Regions from separate parts of the Halobacillus sp. 12SKB genome, predicted to be linked through region 1. Evidence: riboswitches for the same ligand, from Rfam matches in the RefSeq annotation. Region 1 holds a riboswitch; each other region holds the start of a gene.
The links. A riboswitch is a leader RNA that binds a small molecule or an ion and turns the genes downstream of it on or off. The one in region 1 is predicted to bind S-adenosylmethionine.
Positions count from the first base shown of each region.

Region 2: another riboswitch for S-adenosylmethionine. It lies ahead of ACQ4XT_RS16475 (sulfite exporter TauE/SafE family protein); the one in region 1 lies ahead of ACQ4XT_RS14470 (homocysteine S-methyltransferase family protein).
Region 3: another riboswitch for S-adenosylmethionine. It lies ahead of ACQ4XT_RS08535 (acetyl-CoA C-acyltransferase); the one in region 1 lies ahead of ACQ4XT_RS14470 (homocysteine S-methyltransferase family protein).

Region 1 covers NZ_JBRFWR010000001.1:2,911,152-2,916,843, forward strand. Annotated here, with positions in the region: gene ACQ4XT_RS14460 (hypothetical protein) at 488-754, shown strand; gene ACQ4XT_RS14465 (DUF4257 domain-containing protein) at 988-1,317, shown strand; gene ACQ4XT_RS14470 (homocysteine S-methyltransferase family protein) at 1,684-2,733, opposite strand; SAM riboswitch class I at 2,916-3,020, opposite strand; gene ACQ4XT_RS14475 (GNAT family N-acetyltransferase) at 3,517-3,999, shown strand; gene ACQ4XT_RS14480 (S66 peptidase family protein) at 4,040-4,951, shown strand; gene ACQ4XT_RS14485 (DUF4037 domain-containing protein) at 5,016-5,692, shown strand, end outside.
Region 2 covers NZ_JBRFWR010000001.1:3,299,883-3,305,574, reverse strand. Annotated here, with positions in the region: gene fakA (fatty acid kinase ATP-binding subunit FakA) at 1-1,067, shown strand, start outside; gene ACQ4XT_RS16475 (sulfite exporter TauE/SafE family protein) at 1,104-1,985, opposite strand; SAM riboswitch class I at 2,107-2,203, opposite strand; SAM riboswitch class I at 2,374-2,480, shown strand; gene ACQ4XT_RS16470 (phosphoadenylyl-sulfate reductase) at 2,563-3,297, shown strand; gene sat (sulfate adenylyltransferase) at 3,311-4,450, shown strand; gene cysC (adenylyl-sulfate kinase) at 4,465-5,061, shown strand; gene cobA (uroporphyrinogen-III C-methyltransferase) at 5,075-5,692, shown strand, end outside.
Region 3 covers NZ_JBRFWR010000001.1:1,767,861-1,773,552, forward strand. Annotated here, with positions in the region: gene ACQ4XT_RS08530 (acetoacetate--CoA ligase) at 1-948, opposite strand, end outside; gene ACQ4XT_RS08535 (acetyl-CoA C-acyltransferase) at 969-2,123, opposite strand; SAM riboswitch class I at 2,196-2,303, opposite strand; SAM riboswitch class I at 2,371-2,475, opposite strand; gene ACQ4XT_RS08540 (hypothetical protein) at 2,882-3,097, shown strand; gene ACQ4XT_RS08545 (hypothetical protein) at 3,335-3,745, shown strand; gene ACQ4XT_RS08550 (S-layer homology domain-containing protein) at 3,823-5,028, opposite strand; gene ACQ4XT_RS08555 (hypothetical protein) at 5,409-5,692, shown strand, end outside.

The DNA.
Region 1 (5,692 bases):
ATAAACAAGAGTACCTATTCAATAGAAATAAACGAAACATGATACTGTTTGACAGTCCAAATCATATGATTTGGGCTGTCTGTTTTTTTATTTATTAGCTTATCTTACTTGTAATATCATACAATAATGTATTCCAAACCATAGGTGCAATGATTCATAGACTCTATTTACTTTTAATAAAAGTAAATAGAGTCTAATCCTGGACAATCCAGAGGTAATACGATGAAAACAGTGTAACCATAGATCAACGCTTAATCTCCTTATTATTCGAGGTATCACCCACTCGACCGATTATCCACTTCTTTCATTTAATGAAAAAAGATTTGTATAAATGATGAGGGACTAACTATATCCGTTAGAAAATCTTGTATAATGGGTATGAAGTATAAATCGGTGTACAAGACAAAATCCATTTCGTTTTTGAAGAGAATCTGTTTTTTTAGTGTTATGCGCCCGTTCAGTAACAATAAAGAGGAGGTGCCGGTGATTGAATATGATGAATGAAAAAGAGACCTATGACGATCTAATGAATGCCTTTAAAAATGCACAATCGATAGAGGAAACCCGTTTTTATTTTGTAGAAATCCAACAGTACTTAGATAATCTTCAATCAACCAACGAGCTGTCCATAACGAAGCGCCAATTGGAAGAGTACCAACGGTTGAGAAAGGAATTGGTTGACTCTACGTCGAAGAAGGAAGTCAGGTATTATGAAGATCAGATCCATGAATGGTTAAATAAAATACATCTCTAGACTGGTATAAGTTGTTATTGCAGACATTATTTTGCAAAATAGTATTTATTTTCTGATAATAATAGTGTACACTATTACTACGGTGTTCATTATAGTGGGATACCTGTATTTAAAAAAATAACGGACTTAAACGGAGCGGCGAGCTTGGTTGAGGATTTAGTGCATAGTAGCGTATGTTTCTAAGTTTCTTTCTACCAACTGCCGCTCTTTTTAGTCTAGGGGGAAAATTTCTTATGAATACGATACTTATTGCTGGGTGTATCGGGGGGATGACAGGCATTGTCTCTCATTTAATGAGAAATGGAAAGGTGCTGATCTTCCCTAAAAAAAGAAAACGGCCCAAGGGAATTTATTTAGGGTTCCTGGCAGATTTCCTTATCGGGGCGGCAGCTTCAGTTTTCGCCGTTACTTATATTATCCCTGAGCCTGAGGTATTAAGGTCGCTGATTGGCATTTCTATATTAGCGGGGATGACAGCGGAAAATGTATTATTAAAAAGAGAATTGAATGTGGAAAAAGCGAAAGTAGAAGGATTGGATCGGATCAATCAAAGATTAAAATAGATATTTTCTAATCCAATCCTTATTTTTTCTTCAGAGTTGATCTCCTCTGGAATCCTCCTTTTCTACCATTCCTACAAAAATGCCCCCGCTTTTATCCCATCATTACGTTAACAGTCAGGTAAGGTCATTTTTTTGTTATGCCTTGATCCAGCTCTTTCTGACTACTGAAACCGTTACTAAAACCAGTACGTGTCATGAACTGCACTATAGGAAGACTGAAAGCTCCTGTAATGGAAGGGAATTGCAGTCTAGTACATAGCCTCAGATAGAAAGCGGAATGCTGGATGACCCTTTGTTCCGCGTAAAGTAATGCAAATAGGTGAAACTTAAAAAAACGCCTGTCCGTATTTCGGACAGGCGTTTGACTCACGCTTTAGTCTTATAAGAGGTGATGTGATCCTGCAGCGTGTCGTCATTGCCGAACAGGAAGTGTTTTTCCATATCCGGGGAATACCTGGAGTTTACAGCTGTACGGCCGACGGATTCTGCTACTTCACGAAGCATGGCAGGAGAAGCTCCACAGCAGAGTCCCAGGTAGTTCACACCAATGCTGTGCGCTTCTTTGGCCCATTCCGCAAGTTCATACCTGTTCGTGTAGAGCGGGTCCAGGGACGTTGGGAACGTGGTTTCCGTTGGAAGTGTACAGGCACAGCCCCCGTCCGGCAGGTTGAAGAAGGTCGGGTGTTCTTCCGTCGTGCGGTAAGGGATGGGAAGGGCACCTACATAACCGTCCACTGTTTGACGGATCTTTTCTACATATGGCTGCATTGTCGCTGGGCCGCGGAAGCAGTTCATACCGACGACAAGCGCGCCTTTTTCTTCTAATAAGCGGCAGGCTTCTTCCACTTCATAGCCATCCCGGAGAATATTTTCCCCCATCAGACCGAATGTGATCACGGCAGGCAAATCTTGTTTTTGAATTTCCTCGAGAGCAATCAGCGCTTCTTCGTAATAATAGAAGGTCTCGCCATTCACAAAATCCACGCCTTCTTCCTTACACCAGCCGATCATCTCCCCAAACATGCTTCTTGTTTTTTCAACAGCTTCAGGATCATCAGGGTTGAACAAGTTCGTGTTGGAAATGTTCCCGGCAACAAGGGCTTCTTCCTCCGGGTGCTCCTGAGCTACTTCTTTGGCCAGGCGGATGGCCTGACGGTTAAGCGGCTCTAATAGGTCCTCTTTGCCGATGATTCTCATTTTCTCTCGGTGGCCGTTATAGGTGAAGGCCAAGACGACGTCCGAGCCTGCGAGCATAAAGTCACGGTACGTCTGTTTCAATGCCTGTGGGTTATCAAGGGCTACTTCAGGTACAAAGGAGCCGGCCTGTAAATAGCCGCGGCGCTCCAGTTCGAATAAGTATCCTTCTCCACAAATGACGGGTCCATCCTGTAATCTCTGTTCTAATGATCGTTTCATTTCATTCCACAACCTTTCCATTTTGTATGAGTCTTTTATTAGAAAGCTAGCCCCTTCTGACAGGGACACGCTGACTTTCTGCCTTGCATGAGCTGACATTGGTTCAACTCTGTTCAGAAATCATTTTCTTCAAAAAAATAAAGGACCTCCTTGGATAAGGGGTCCTTTGTGTATAAAGAGTCTCCTTATCTTCAAGGTAGAACAACTACCTTCTGGATTTAGCACCGTGCCAATGGCTGGTTGCTGAGGTATCAAAGGGCCAGTCCCTACACCTCTCTGGATAAGTTTCATAATTATGTAGTTTTAGGAAAAGCAGTTGGACACGTCGTAAAGCGTATCCTCAAATCAAAAGTGGAGTTTATCATTTCGCTTGCGATTTACAATACAGGAAAATGAAAGAAGAATCAATGGAATTTTCAGAAAAAGTTTCGGGATTCTGTTTAAAAGTACCTGAGCTCTTTCCACAAAAAAAGAAACTTATGGTAATCTTGGTTTGAAGACTTAAACAGGTCCTACCTTTTATGAGCCCGCAATTGAACGAAAGAACCGTTCCCTTACCTATGGTTTAATCCCTCAACCATACCAGTCAAGCTTAAGAGATTGATGAATGGCATGAGAGAAATATACTGAAGTATAAAAGCGCTTGTTTCATTACCAACCTTGTCATGCCTGGATACCAGTGATGATGGCACGAACGTTCCTTTTTTTATCAAAAAATCGGCGGACTAATAAAAATATCTAAGTTGAATAAGTAGGGCAAGTAAGTGACTAGGGGGAGAGAAAATGGATCTATCTATTCGAAGAGCCGAGGAGAGCGATTATGAGTCATTGCTGCCTCTATTTAGGCAGGTTCATGAATTCCACGTTCGTGTAAGACCGGATTTGTACAAAGAGAATGCAACTCCAGTCGAGAGAGAGTTCTTTGAAAGCCAGGTGATGGATAACAAACAGCACATGTTTGTGGCTATCTTAAGCAATGAGATCGTGGGAGTTGTAGTGACTAAGGAAGAGGAAACACCTGAGAATTCTTTTGTCAAAGCGAGAAAGGTTTTATCTATCCATAGTTTATGCGTTTCTGAAATGCATAGAAACAAGGGGATTGGAAAAAAACTAGTTGCCCACGTTTTTGATTTCGGACGTAGCCTCAAGGTCGATCGTGTTGAACTGGGAGTATCTGAGGAAAATACTGCTGCCATAGAATTTTATCGGTCTATGGGGATGACAACAAAGAGTAGAAAAATGGAGATGAAATTCAACTTAGCTTAATCGTTGTTCCATTTCCATTAACCAGAAAGTGAGGGATATTATGATTAACCCCCGTGCTTTACAAGAGGGGGATCGGGTAGCAGTGATTGCACCGGCGGGACCTCCGGATCGGGAGCAATTAAGCCAGGGGATACGTGTGTTGGAAAAAATGGATCTTGAAGTCATCATTGGACGCCATGTGTTCCAAACCGATGAAGAGCATGCAACGGTCGATCAAAAGCGACTTGCTGATTTACATGAGGCCTTTAACGACCCTGCAATCCGCGGAATTTTTTGCACCAATGGAGGGTTCGGCACAGCGAAGCTTGCACCTATGATTGATTACGAAAAGATAAAAAGTAACCCTAAAATATTCTGGGGATACAGTGATTTAACGTACCTGCTTCATGCTATTTACAATTTCAGTGGTCTGGTGACTTTCCACGGGCCTATGGTGGCCTCTGATCTTAATGATGAACAGCGAACAAAAGAGACAGTATCATCGTTTTCATCTCTGTTTACAGGCGAGATGATGACCTATGATTCTAACCGATCAACTCTCAACACGCTCGCCCATGGTACGGGAGAGGGACGTTTAGTGGGAGGGAATTTAACACTCCTCACCAACGGTTTGGGCACGCCTTACCAAGTGGACACAGCTGGCGCCATCTTACTACTTGAGGAAGTTGCAGAACCACCGTTTCTTATCGATTTGAAGCTTACTCATCTTAAACAAGCGGGTGTCTTCAATGACGTTCAAGGTGTCGTATTAGGGAATTTCCAGGTGGAAACAGAAGAAGAAACGGAGTTGAAAAAAGTGCTTCACCGTTTCTTCGCCGGTTCTCCATTTCCTGTTGTTGAGAACTTTCACTTTGGTCATTGCCAGCCGAATTATGGTGTACCGTTTGGGGTAAACGCGAAGCTCACGACGTCGCCGCCTCGATTGGTCGTTGATTCAGGAGTGAACTATTGATTTCGAACAACAATCTATATGTTGAAAAAGTTATGTAACGTAACAATTGGAGGTTGGAATGAAATTGGATTTATTCAAACAATCAATAGATATGGCCGCTCTGTATGAAGAGAACCCAAAGGTTAAAGCCATTCTACTTGCTGGTTCTGTGTCTAAAAACCTAGATGATGAACATTCAGATATTGAATTACATATTTTATGGTCCAATCCCCCGACGGATCATGAGCGGAAATCTCCCATTGAGCAAATAGGTGGCACCATTCTGTCTTATCATCCTTATGAAGATGAAGAATGGTCGGAAGCCTACTTAACCCGGGACGGCGTTAAATTTGAAATCAGCAGCTTTTTGGTTGAATCAGTAGAACGCTTCATTTCCGATGTGGTGGATGAACACGATACCGATTATGACAAACAATGTATAGTAGCTTCCATCCATGATGGTGTAAGTCTCTGCGGGGAAGGAAAAATCACTGAATGGAAGAACAGGTTGGCTGTCTATCCTTTCGAACTTTCAGCACGGATGATTGCAGAAAATCTATGGCTGGGGAATCGCTGGAATAACCGGGAAGCTCTCTTGAAACGTCAGGACTGGTTGATGCTCTATGATGTCCTGTGTGGAGTGCAGAAGAAATTGTTCGGCGTTTTGTTTGGCCTGAATCGTATGTATGTCCACCACCCTGTCTTTAAATGGATGGAAAATAATATCGAACGGATGGAAATCAAACCGGAAAATCTCCATGC
Region 2 (5,692 bases), 390 kb from region 1:
CCAACTTAAAAGGAGAAGAACTTCCTGATCTTGAAGATACTGTATCGATGGATGACATGGTCAGCGCTGAGCACCACAAGTTAAATCAGGACTTCATGAATACAGAAGATATAGAATTTGGCTATTGTACAGAATTCATGGTTAAATTTGAGGAAGATAAACTTGCTGAACACCCATATGATGAAGAAGCTTTTCGAAATGAGCTTAGTGAAATGGGAGATTCTCTGCTTGTCGTCTCTGATGAAGACTTGATCAAAGTCCATGTACACGTGGAATACCCAGGTGAAGCCATGACCTTGGGGCAAAGATACGGTAGTCTTGTCAATATGAAGATCGAGAATATGCGTGAGCAGCATACGTCGATCGTTGGTGACAAAAAGAAAGCCAAGCCCAAATCAGAGGAAAAAGCAGAGTACGGAATCGTCACGGTAAGCATGGGAGACGGAATCAAGAAATTGTTTGAGAGTCTTGGAGCTACTGTTGTCATTCAAGGCGGTCAAACCATGAACCCAAGTACTCAAGATCTTTCGGAAGCGATTAAAGAAGCACATGCGAAACGTGTACTCATCTTGCCGAATAACAAGAATATCGTCATGGCTGCTGAACAAGCGGCAGAATTAGCGGATGTAGAGGTTGCTGTCATTCCATCAAAAACCATTCCTCAAGGAATGAGCGCACTTCTTGGCTTCAATCCGGAAGCAGATCTGGATGGAAATAAAGAAGAAATGCTCAGCCTTATGTCTGAAGTGAAAACAGGACAAATTACGTATGCCGTCAGAGATACGCAAATTGATGGGTTGGATATTTCCAAAGGCCATTTCATGGGAATTGCCGATGGTAAAATCTCATCCACAGACAAAAATGCGTTGACGACGGCTAAAACGCTGTTGAACCAAATGATCGATGAGGATGAAGATGAAATTCTGACCATCTTAACTGGTGAAGAGGCCGACGAAAAAGAGATTGCAGAACTTGAGTCATTCATTGAAGAAACATACGAAGATTTGGAAGTGGAGATCCACAACGGTGGACAGCCGATATATTCCTATATCTTCTCAATAGAATAAGTCGTTCAGAAACGCAGCTCCAGGAGCTGCGTTTTTTTATGCTTGCTTTTGAACCACTTTGACTCGAAGGTGATTTCTTATTGATACAAAGATAACTAAGAGATAGCCGGAGATCAGTGAAGTGTAGACAAATGTTAAAGTCGAATTACTGACTTGGATAGAAGATAGTAAAGTCCTTGCATTGGTAAGGATAATAAAACCTCCAGCTAATACTCCAAGAATAGCAGAAGGGAGGATTTTGACAAGCCAGGCGGCAATGGGTGCAGCTATAACACCACCAATAACGAACGAGGCAATGAGCAGCCAGCTGAATGAATGGTGCCCTAAAAAGATTAAGAAACCAGCCGTTGCAGAAATCGTTACCAGAAATTCGCTCGTGTCCACCGTTCCTATAACTTTTCTAGGAGCGATTCCCGATTGAGAAAGAAGCGCGGGAGTATTCACCGGTCCCCATCCTCCCCCGCCGACGCTATCCAAAAAGCCTCCTGCTATTCCAAGTGGCAAGAGGAAACGTTTGTTTACTGCCTTCTTTTCTTTAACGTGAGTTTTTTTCGAGAAGCATAGAAAACGAACTACGATATAACCCCCTAGTGTGAGTAGGAATATGGATATGTACGGTCTTATGAATTCTCCTGGGATATAGCTTAAAAATGCTGCTCCTAAAAAGGCACTGATGGCTCCAGGAATTGCGATCGACATGACAAGTCGTTTGTCGATATTGCCAAACTTATAGTGGGAAAATCCCGAAACAGCCGTTGTGGCAATCTGCGACATATGAATAGAAGCCGAGGCTACAGCAGGAGCAAGGCCGTACGATAGGAGGATGGTTGATGAGCTGAGTCCAAAACCCATGCCAAGTGCTCCATCCATTAATTGGGCTATAAAACCAATAAAAGCAAAAATCGTCAATTTATGCAAAATACACCACTCCTTTTAATCAATCCATGTTTTGAAGATATTTTATTATTCCTATGTATTTACTTGGTTTTATAATCAAAAAAATAAAACTCCCCCATCTGAAAGAAGGAGGAGTACCCACACCTTATCTTTCAGCCTTTTGGCTGCTGGAATGAGCACCTTTTCCAGGTTGCTGCGGGATCGTCAGACCAGGTTCCTCCCCCGACTCTTCATAAGGATTGTATGTGTAATTGAAGAATAATTCTAAAACTAACGGACATGGTTTTGTTTGTCAATCATATAGTATAAAAAATCAGAATTTTTTTGATTTTCCTGAAAAGGCATTGACATATGAGGATATGGAGCATATGATTTGTATCAACTTGTTTTTCAGAAAATTTCATACCTTTTCTTATCTAGAGAGGTGGAGGGACTGGCCCTTTGAAGCCTCGGCAACGGATCTATACAGGTACTGTGCCAATTCCAGCAAGTGTTAAGCACTTGAGAAGATAAGGAGAATGTAGTTTACGTTTATTCGTAAATGCCTTTCTTCTTATCGCGGAGAAAGGCATTTTTTCTTTTTAGAAAGGAGGAGGAAATGAAACAACCATCTGTTACCTACCAATCTTTTGAAAATCCATTTAAAGGTGATCAACCGAAAGACGACGATACGAAAGGAGCGGAGGAGGTCATTCGTTGGGCCTATACTCAATATGAGGATCTTGTGTATGCCTGCAGTTTCGGAGCAGAAGGGATCGTTCTCATCGATTTGATTTCCAAGGAGAAACCAGATGCTGAAGTTGTCTTCCTAGATACAGATCTCCATTTTCAAGAAACTTATCAACTGATAGAAAAAGTGAAAAAAAGGTATCCGAAGTTAAACATAAGGATGAAAAAACCTGAAATTACGCTGGAAGAACAAGCCGGGCAGTACGGTTCCGCCCTTTGGAAACGGAATCCTGACCAATGTTGTTACATTCGTAAAATTAAACCGCTCGAAGATGCCCTCAGGGGAAGAACGGCATGGATGTCTGGGCTCAGACGTGAACAGTCCCCCAGTCGTCAGAAAACGAATTTTATAAATAAGGATGAGAGATTCAAATCCATCAAAGTATGCCCCTTGATTCACTGGTCATGGGCAGACGTATGGCAATATATCCGATTAAATAGGTTGGATTACAATGAATTACATGATCAAAACTATCCGAGTGTGGGGTGCATCCCATGTACCGCCCCTGCTGACGATGATGGGAGGACGGGAAGATGGAAAGGGTTCAATAAATCTGAATGTGGGTTACACACGACGGAATCTTTGGGAGAGGAACATTCATGAAGGAGGAATTATTATGTCAATGATAACCCCGCACGGTGGTGTACTTGTTAACAGGTGGAAGGAAACGAAACCAGAGGAGTGGCCGGAAGATATCATCGAGCTTGATTCCATGGCCCTAAGTGATGTCGGATTAATTGCAAACGGTGCTTATAGTCCTTTAAAAGGATTTTTGAACAAGGAAGACTATGAATCTGTTGTCGATACGATGAGATTGAAGGATGGCACCCCATGGAGTATACCTATTACCCTCCCGATCACAGCAGCACAAGCACGCACGCTTGGAAACAAAGCCCGGTTGGTCAAGGACGGTATCGTGTATGGGACGATCAACATAACGGGTCGGTTTAAACCGGATAAGGAAAAAGAAGCTCAAAGCGTATACTTAACGACAGATTCTGCGCACCCTGGCGTGAACAAATTATACAAACGGGCAGATTGGTATGCAGCAGGCGAAATCGAGGTATTTCAAAGACCTCCTTACGAACATGAAAAAACATTCTATCTGGATCCGGAAGAAACAAGAGAGCTTTTTCAAAAACTTGGGTGGAAAAAAGTTGTTGGCTTCCAAACACGGAATCCTGTCCATAGAGCACACGAATACATCCAAAAAGCTGCGCTGGAGACGGTGGACGGATTGTTCTTAAATCCATTGGTGGGTGAAACGAAAAGCGATGACATTCCGAGTGATGTCCGGATGAAGAGCTATCAAGTCCTTCTTGATCAATACTATCCAAAAGAAAGAGTCACCTTGGCTGTTTTCAACGCGGCGATGCGGTATGCAGGCCCTCGGGAGGCCATCTTTCATGCCATCGTCAGGAAGAATTTCGGGTGTTCTCACTTCATTGTCGGCCGTGATCACGCTGGTGTAGGGGATTATTATGGAACTTACGATGCTCAGAAAATCTTCAGCCACTATGAAAATGGAGAACTTGGCATCACACCACTTTTCTTTGAACACAGCTTTTATTGCAACGCCTGCGAATCGATGGCTTCACATAAAACCTGCCCGCATGACAAACAACATCACATGATTTTGTCTGGGACGAAAGTGAGAGAATTGCTCCGTAAAGGGGAAAAGCCGCCAAAAACGTTCAGCCGCCCTGAAGTGGTGGACGTACTAATCAAAGGAATGCAGAAAGAAACCGTGGAATAGAAAGGGTGAAAATAATGAGTAAAAATCTTACCTGGCATGAGGCATCCATTGGCAGCGAAGATTATCGCAGGAAAAATGGGCATCAAAGCGGAGTACTCTGGTTTACAGGCCTTTCGGGCTCAGGGAAATCAAGCATTGCCAATCATTTGAATAAAGCTTTGTATGAAAAAGGGATCCAAACCTATTTGCTTGACGGGGATAATGTGAGACATGGATTGAACTCAGACCTCGGGTTTTCAGAAGCAGACAGGGAGGAGAACATCAGACGGATTGGGGAGGTAGCGAAACTCTTTGCCGATAGTGGCACCATCGTTTTGACTGCTTTCATTTCTCCTTATCAAAAAGACCGTGACCTGGTAAGGGCTTCTGTTCCGTCTGGGGATTTTATTGAAATTCTTGTCGACTGTCCTTTGGAAGAGTGTGAAAACCGAGATCCCAAGGGCCTTTATAAGAAAGCTAGAAACGGAGAGATCAAAGGATTTACAGGCATTGATGCTCCTTATGAAAAACCGCTTCAACCGGAACTTTTGCTCGATTCGAAAACGTATGATGCTGAAAACTGTGCAAAACAAGTACTCAGGTTTTTGCAAGATAAAAATTGGGTGAAGTGAAAGGGGCCGGAAGATGACAAACGTGTATATTGTGGGAGCGGGACCGGGAGATTACGACCTTATTACAGTGAAAGGGTTGAAAGCCATACAAAAAGCAGACGTCATTCTATATGATCGATTGATCAATCAAGAGCTTCTGGATGAAGCGAAGGAAGGCGCAGAACTTATTTTTTGTGGCAAACGTCCGGACCATCATGCCCTTAGTCAAACGACAATCAATCATCTCTTGTGTAAACATGCACTAAAAGGAAAAGTGGTTACCCGCTTGAAAGGGGGAGACCCATTCGTATTCGGGCGTGGAGGAGAAGAAGCAGAAGCACTCGCTAAAAGAAGCATTTCCTATGAAATCGTGCCCGGAATCACTTCAGGCATTGCAGCACCTGCTTATGCAGGGATTCCTGTGACCCACAGGGAATACAGTTCATCGGTTGCTTTCATTTCAGGTGTCCATAAAAAAGACAGTGATGAAGAAGCGTATTGGGAGCGAGTCGTAAAAAGTATGGATACCTTGTGCATTTATATGGGAGTAAAGAAGCTGCCTCACATATGTGAACGACTCTTGAAATATGGAAGACCTCTTCATACACCTGTAGCTTTGGTTCAATGGGGCACAACAGAAGGGCAAAAAACA
Region 3 (5,692 bases), 1.1 Mb from region 1:
CATCATCCAGGCGGTATTGGTGTACCAGAACAACACATCATTTTGCTGGAGATCGCAATGGAACTGATGCTCTTTCACATGTTGAAGCAGGGTGCCGCCGACCGAATGGACGATTGCTTTCGGCAGCCCCGTCGTTCCCGATGTATATAAAATATATAAAGGGTGATTGAAAGGAACGGATTGGAACGTTGGCTCTACTGCATCATTGGTGCAAAGCTTGTTCCAAGAAAGAGATTTAATTCCTTCGATATTTGTCTCTCCTCCGAAAGTGACAAGTGCAGACAGTCCTTCGAGGTGCTCCGTCGTCTGCTTGATTTTTTCTTCGATCTGGAATGGCTTTTGCTTATATTGATAGGAGAGAGTAGCGATCAATACTTTTGGTTTCACCTGACCGATGCGATCGACGATTCCTTTCGTCCCAAAGTCGGGGGAACAGGAGGTCCATGTCGCCCCGAGTGAAGTGGTCGCAAGCAAGGCGACCAACCCTTGGATATCGTTCGTCGTGACCCCGGCCACACAATCGCCTTCCTGTACACCTAATCGCTTTAACCCTTCCTGAGCTTTGGCAACGGATTGCCTTAGCTCATGTAAAGTGACGCTTCGTTGAACGCCTTCCTCATTTGCTTCATAGGCAACGATTCGATTAAGAGAACCGCGCAGCAGGTTTTCAGCGAAGTTCAACCGTGCTTCCGGAAACCAGATACTATCCGGCATGGAAGGACCTGGGACAAACACACGGTCTCCCTTTTCTCCGATAATTCCCGCATAATCCCACACCGCTGACCAAAATTCAGTAAGGTGGGAAACGGACCAGCGGTGGAACCGTTCGTAAGGGAAAAGCGGCTGGCCGGTATATTCAGCAAAAGCTTTGATATGCGATTGTTCTATTCGTTCGCTCGATGGTTCCCATAGGTAAGGGGAAGGCTGAGCTGTGATGGTTGTACTCATTGGGTTTGTCTCCTTTCGAGTTATGAATGAGGAACTTCAATTAAGATGGCCATTCCCTGGCCGCCACCGCCGCAAAGGGAAGCGATGCCTTTTCCTCCGCCGCGCCGTTTCAGTTCATGAGCAAGGGTCAAAACGAGCCGGAAGCCTGTGCCGCCTAATGGATGACCAAGAGCGATCGCGCCACCATTGACATTGACCCGGTCATAATCGATGCCAAGATCCCGGCAGCTCGCAATCACGACACTGGCAAAAGCTTCATTGATTTCAAATAGATCGATATCTTCGGTCGTCAATTGGTGTCTGTCTAATAGTTCCTGGATCGCTTGCGATGGTTTGGTTTGTAAACTCGGATCTGGTCCGGCAATCTCTGACCAGTCGATCATTTCGGCAAGAGGATTCTGTCCGAGTGATTCTGCTTTCTCTTTGGTGGTAACGATCCCAATACTCGCCCCGTCCGTCATTTGAGAAGCGTTGCCTGCCGTAATCGTGCCTTCATTGGAAAAGGCGGGGGAGAGGCTGGATAACTTTTCGACTGTCGTTTCTTTGCGGATGCCTTCATCTTCCCCGAGTAATCCTGTAAAAGGAGCGATTTCAGGTTGGAACCATCCTTTTTCCTGAGCAAGAGATGCTCGTTGCTGGGATAGAGCGGCATACTCATCCTGTTCCTCACGACTGATTTCGAAGGAGCGGTTTTTCTCATCGGTGAGAGCTCCCATCGAGACATCGGTTAAGGCGCACCATAAACCGTCGTTCAGTAACGTGTCTTTGAGGATGCTATGACCGAGTCCTGAAGAAGCACGTACAGGAGCGGTATGAGGAGCGTTCGTCATCGAGTCGAATCCACCGACGATGTATAATTCTCCCTCGTTCAATTGCAGCCTGCGGGAGGCATCCGCGATTGTAGCGATTCCTCCTAAGCAGACATTGTTCAATGTGATAGCGGGTGAACCGATGTCTACTCCTGACTTATAAGCGACTTGCCGGGCAGGGTTTTGGCCACCCCCAGCCTGGATTACTTGGGCAAGAAGCACACCATCCGCCTGTTTGACTATCGGATTTCTCTCAAGTAGAGCGTTTAGCGCGTGCGATCCAAGTTCTGCTGCGGATTTTTTCTTCAAAGCCCCTTTCCACTTTCCGAAAGGGGTACGGATGCCATCTAAAAGTACAGTACTCATCTATGTAGCCACTCCTTTTTCTAAAATAGAAAGAGCCCTCTTCACAAGAAATAAGAAGAGGGCTCTTGGCTCTTCTTATCTTCCAGGAACATCTCCTGCAGGAATTAGCACCTTATCAAGCTAATGCTTGATGGTTGCCGGGCGTCAACGGGCCAGTCCCTCTGCCTCTCTGGATAAGAAATAAGTATTTAATTGGAAAATATAAAACCTCTCTATCAAGGATAGAGAGGCTCGAGATTATGTAAATCTCTTATCTTCCTGAGCGTTCACTCAGTAGGATTTGGCACCATGCTATGAATATAGCGGTTGCCGGGTTTCACAGGGCCAGTCCCTCCACCTCTCTGGATAAGATGTTCTTTCGTTATTTGGTTAAGTGCCATGTTAGCAAGGGAAAGGATCAGTGTCAATGCATTTTATAGAAAAGTGTGAAAATTAATTTTATTTGGTGCCTAATCTCAAGCGTATTAGAAAACGAAAAGACAGCATAACAGCAGGGGGTTTCACTGGTGTTTCATATCTTTTTCGACTTTATATGTGATTATGTTTTTTGAAGCTTATGTGTTTGATCATTACCTAGGTTTGTTCTTAATTGTAAAAGTCGTTTTCTAGGATAAGCAGGAATTTGGATGAATCGTGTAGTAAATATGTAGTACAAGAATCTATTTTAATTCTTGTCATCCTCGCTATTCCTAACATTCAAAAGAACCTGACGAATGAATGCAGAAGCGAGGAAAGATTTCAAATAAGGGGGCATACACATGGCAGAAGTATCTTCGATGAAGCAGGCCGTTGATGTTTTACTTAAAAAGGGATTATCCAAGCGGGAGATCCTAACCAATGTAGATAACAGCCATTTCCCGTTTGAGGATGAAGAAGTTGTGATGACTTTTATTGATCTACAAATCGAGTGTTCCTCTGATGATGAATTTAACAAGTTGGTCGAGTATTTATATGGATTTAATTTGAAACAATAATAGATTCCCCCTCCACCTTTTTACAACTTAACTCAAAGTGTAAGGAAACTGTAGGAAAGCGAAGTACTATGGTTTAATAGGTGTTGTTGGCTTCTCTAATCGTATTAGCGAACTGAAGGATGGCGTAGTATCGAACTCCTTGTGGGTGATACTACGCTATTTATTTTAGGTTTATTCATATGTATTGGTCTTCTAGATGACTTAAGGTCAGGAGGGATATTCACAGGAGGTAACTATATGATTAAAAAGATATTCTTTTACGTATTCATCATTTTCGCTCTTAGTGCTTGCAGCCAACACAGCGTAGCAGATGAAGCCCTTATCATACTAGAAGAGGTGCAAATCGCTATCACAGATCAAGGATTGGTTCTAGAGGATGCAGATTTACCAAGCTTCAATGCTTTCACTAGAGAGTTAAACGGTGTTTCGCCCGAAGCATTTTTTATAGATGGTGATACACTTTCTATTTATGTATTTCCATCTACAGATGAACGAAAAGAAGGAATGGATGATTTTGAAGAAAAATCAGCTGCAGCTGGAGTCGTTGAACACGAAAAGTACACGCATAAAAACATCTTGGTATTTTATGAACTTGGAAATGAGGAAGTGGATAGTAAACTAAAGTCAGCAATAAATGGATTAGAGTAATCTTAAAAATGATGAAATGGAAACAGCGTAGCATCCTATTTAGGGTGCTACGCTGTTTCTGTTGAGAAAGGGAATGTTTAAGGATTGTAATAATAATCAGGATCATTCATGAAACGGTCAAAGACATTCCATCCTTGTTGGTCTTTGACTTCATAGGTTGCTGTATTCGTGGCTGCTCCATTTTCAAAATTAATTTCCCAATCATTAATAAAGAATGACCAGGTTGAATTGTTATAAATAATGGTTTGGAAATGGTTTTCTTTTACATGCTTGATTCCGTCTTGTGCGAAGCAGAACATAGAGTTATCTGTATCCATAACTCCAATTCTATTCATCTCTCCATTTTTAGCATAGAATAATTGTCCACACGTCACATTGGAGCTCTGAACTTCTGTTGCAACTAATACATCAGGGTTACTATCAAGGACATACAAATTTTCTTGTGATTCGTTGTAAGTAAAGTCCCCAATGGCAACTTTTTGATCCATCGGCGAGGAGTCGCCTAGTTGTAATGTCATTTCATAATAGCCTGAATAGAGAATGTCCCCTTCGTTGGCTCCAGCCCAAGGCAAGTCATTGATTGTCGTTTTCTCATGATCTGCAAAGACCCGAAGTTTATAAGAACGGTGAAGGCCGTCAAACGAAGTTTCCAATCGTGCAGGTGAACCTGGTACACGAAACTCTGGATTGATAGTCGCACCTAACACTTTGGCAAATGCAGCACGCGTAATATCATTTCCTGGTTTGAAAGTTCCATCCGTGTATCCGCTAATAATCCCTTTAGAATTTAAGTCCAAAATACTTTCCTGTGCCCATGGGAATGTATGGTCATCACTAAATCCCTTAGGGTTTCCTTCACGATTAATGGAATACGCACGGTCTACAATGAGAGCCACTTCAGCTCGAGTTATGTATGCATTCGGTTTAAAAGTTTGGTCTGGATATCCAGAAATGATTCCTTTTTCATACGCGACACGAACCGCATCCGTATAATACTTGCCCTTTGGAACGTCCACAAATGGATTGCTTTGTTGCGGAGCAGTTTCTGAATATAAGTCTTTGATCACCATTAAGGCTACTTGGCCCCGAGTCACTTCTTCCTTCGGTTTAAATGATCCATCGGGATAGCCGCTGATGATGCCATGATCGCTTAAATACAAGATCTCACTCTTGGCCCATGGTACCTGATCTAAATCCGGGTATGATTCCGAAGCGCTCACTGTGAGTGCTGGAATAGTCATGAGTACAAAGATTGCGAAAAATAATAAAAAGATTTTTTTCAAAGTAGTCCCTCCTTCTTTAGTAGGTCTTATTATAGTAGATAAGTAGATGAAATGGTAATTTTGGACTGTTCTTCTTTATAAATTATAATCAGGAGTGTATATACACCTTTCTGTATTCCGTTATCTTCCATTTTATTAATCATTTAGTGCAAAATGCACACTTCCCCTTAGTTACATATGCTCCTTCTGTATGGTGTGTTCTGATATTCGATGTTTCTTTTTACAGGGGGAAGGGTCTAATTGGCAGAATGGAGGAGTAAATATTATTGGCAAGATATTATGTTTAATCTTACCAGTTCCTTTACAGGTGCCTTAATTTCGAATGATTATGACGAACAGATGTAGAGAGAATACATTTTAAGAAATAATGGGGGATGCACATGGGTATTGAGACCTCAATCATCAACTTAGTTTCTAATGGGGATTTTAGTGGGGGTACAGGAGGTTGGCGAAGTATTGCAGCTGCGATCACCTCATCTTCAAGTAATGAATTATCGTTTGTTGCCTCCAATAATCGTGGAAGGGTTTTTCAGACCATTGATTTTCCAGACGGTCATTTAATCTACAGGAGTGCTCAAGTGAAGTCTACGTCTAATTTAGTTGCTTTAGGAAGGACATTTGACCCCCTCAAGTACCATACGGGTAGTGGTTCATATGAGAGGTT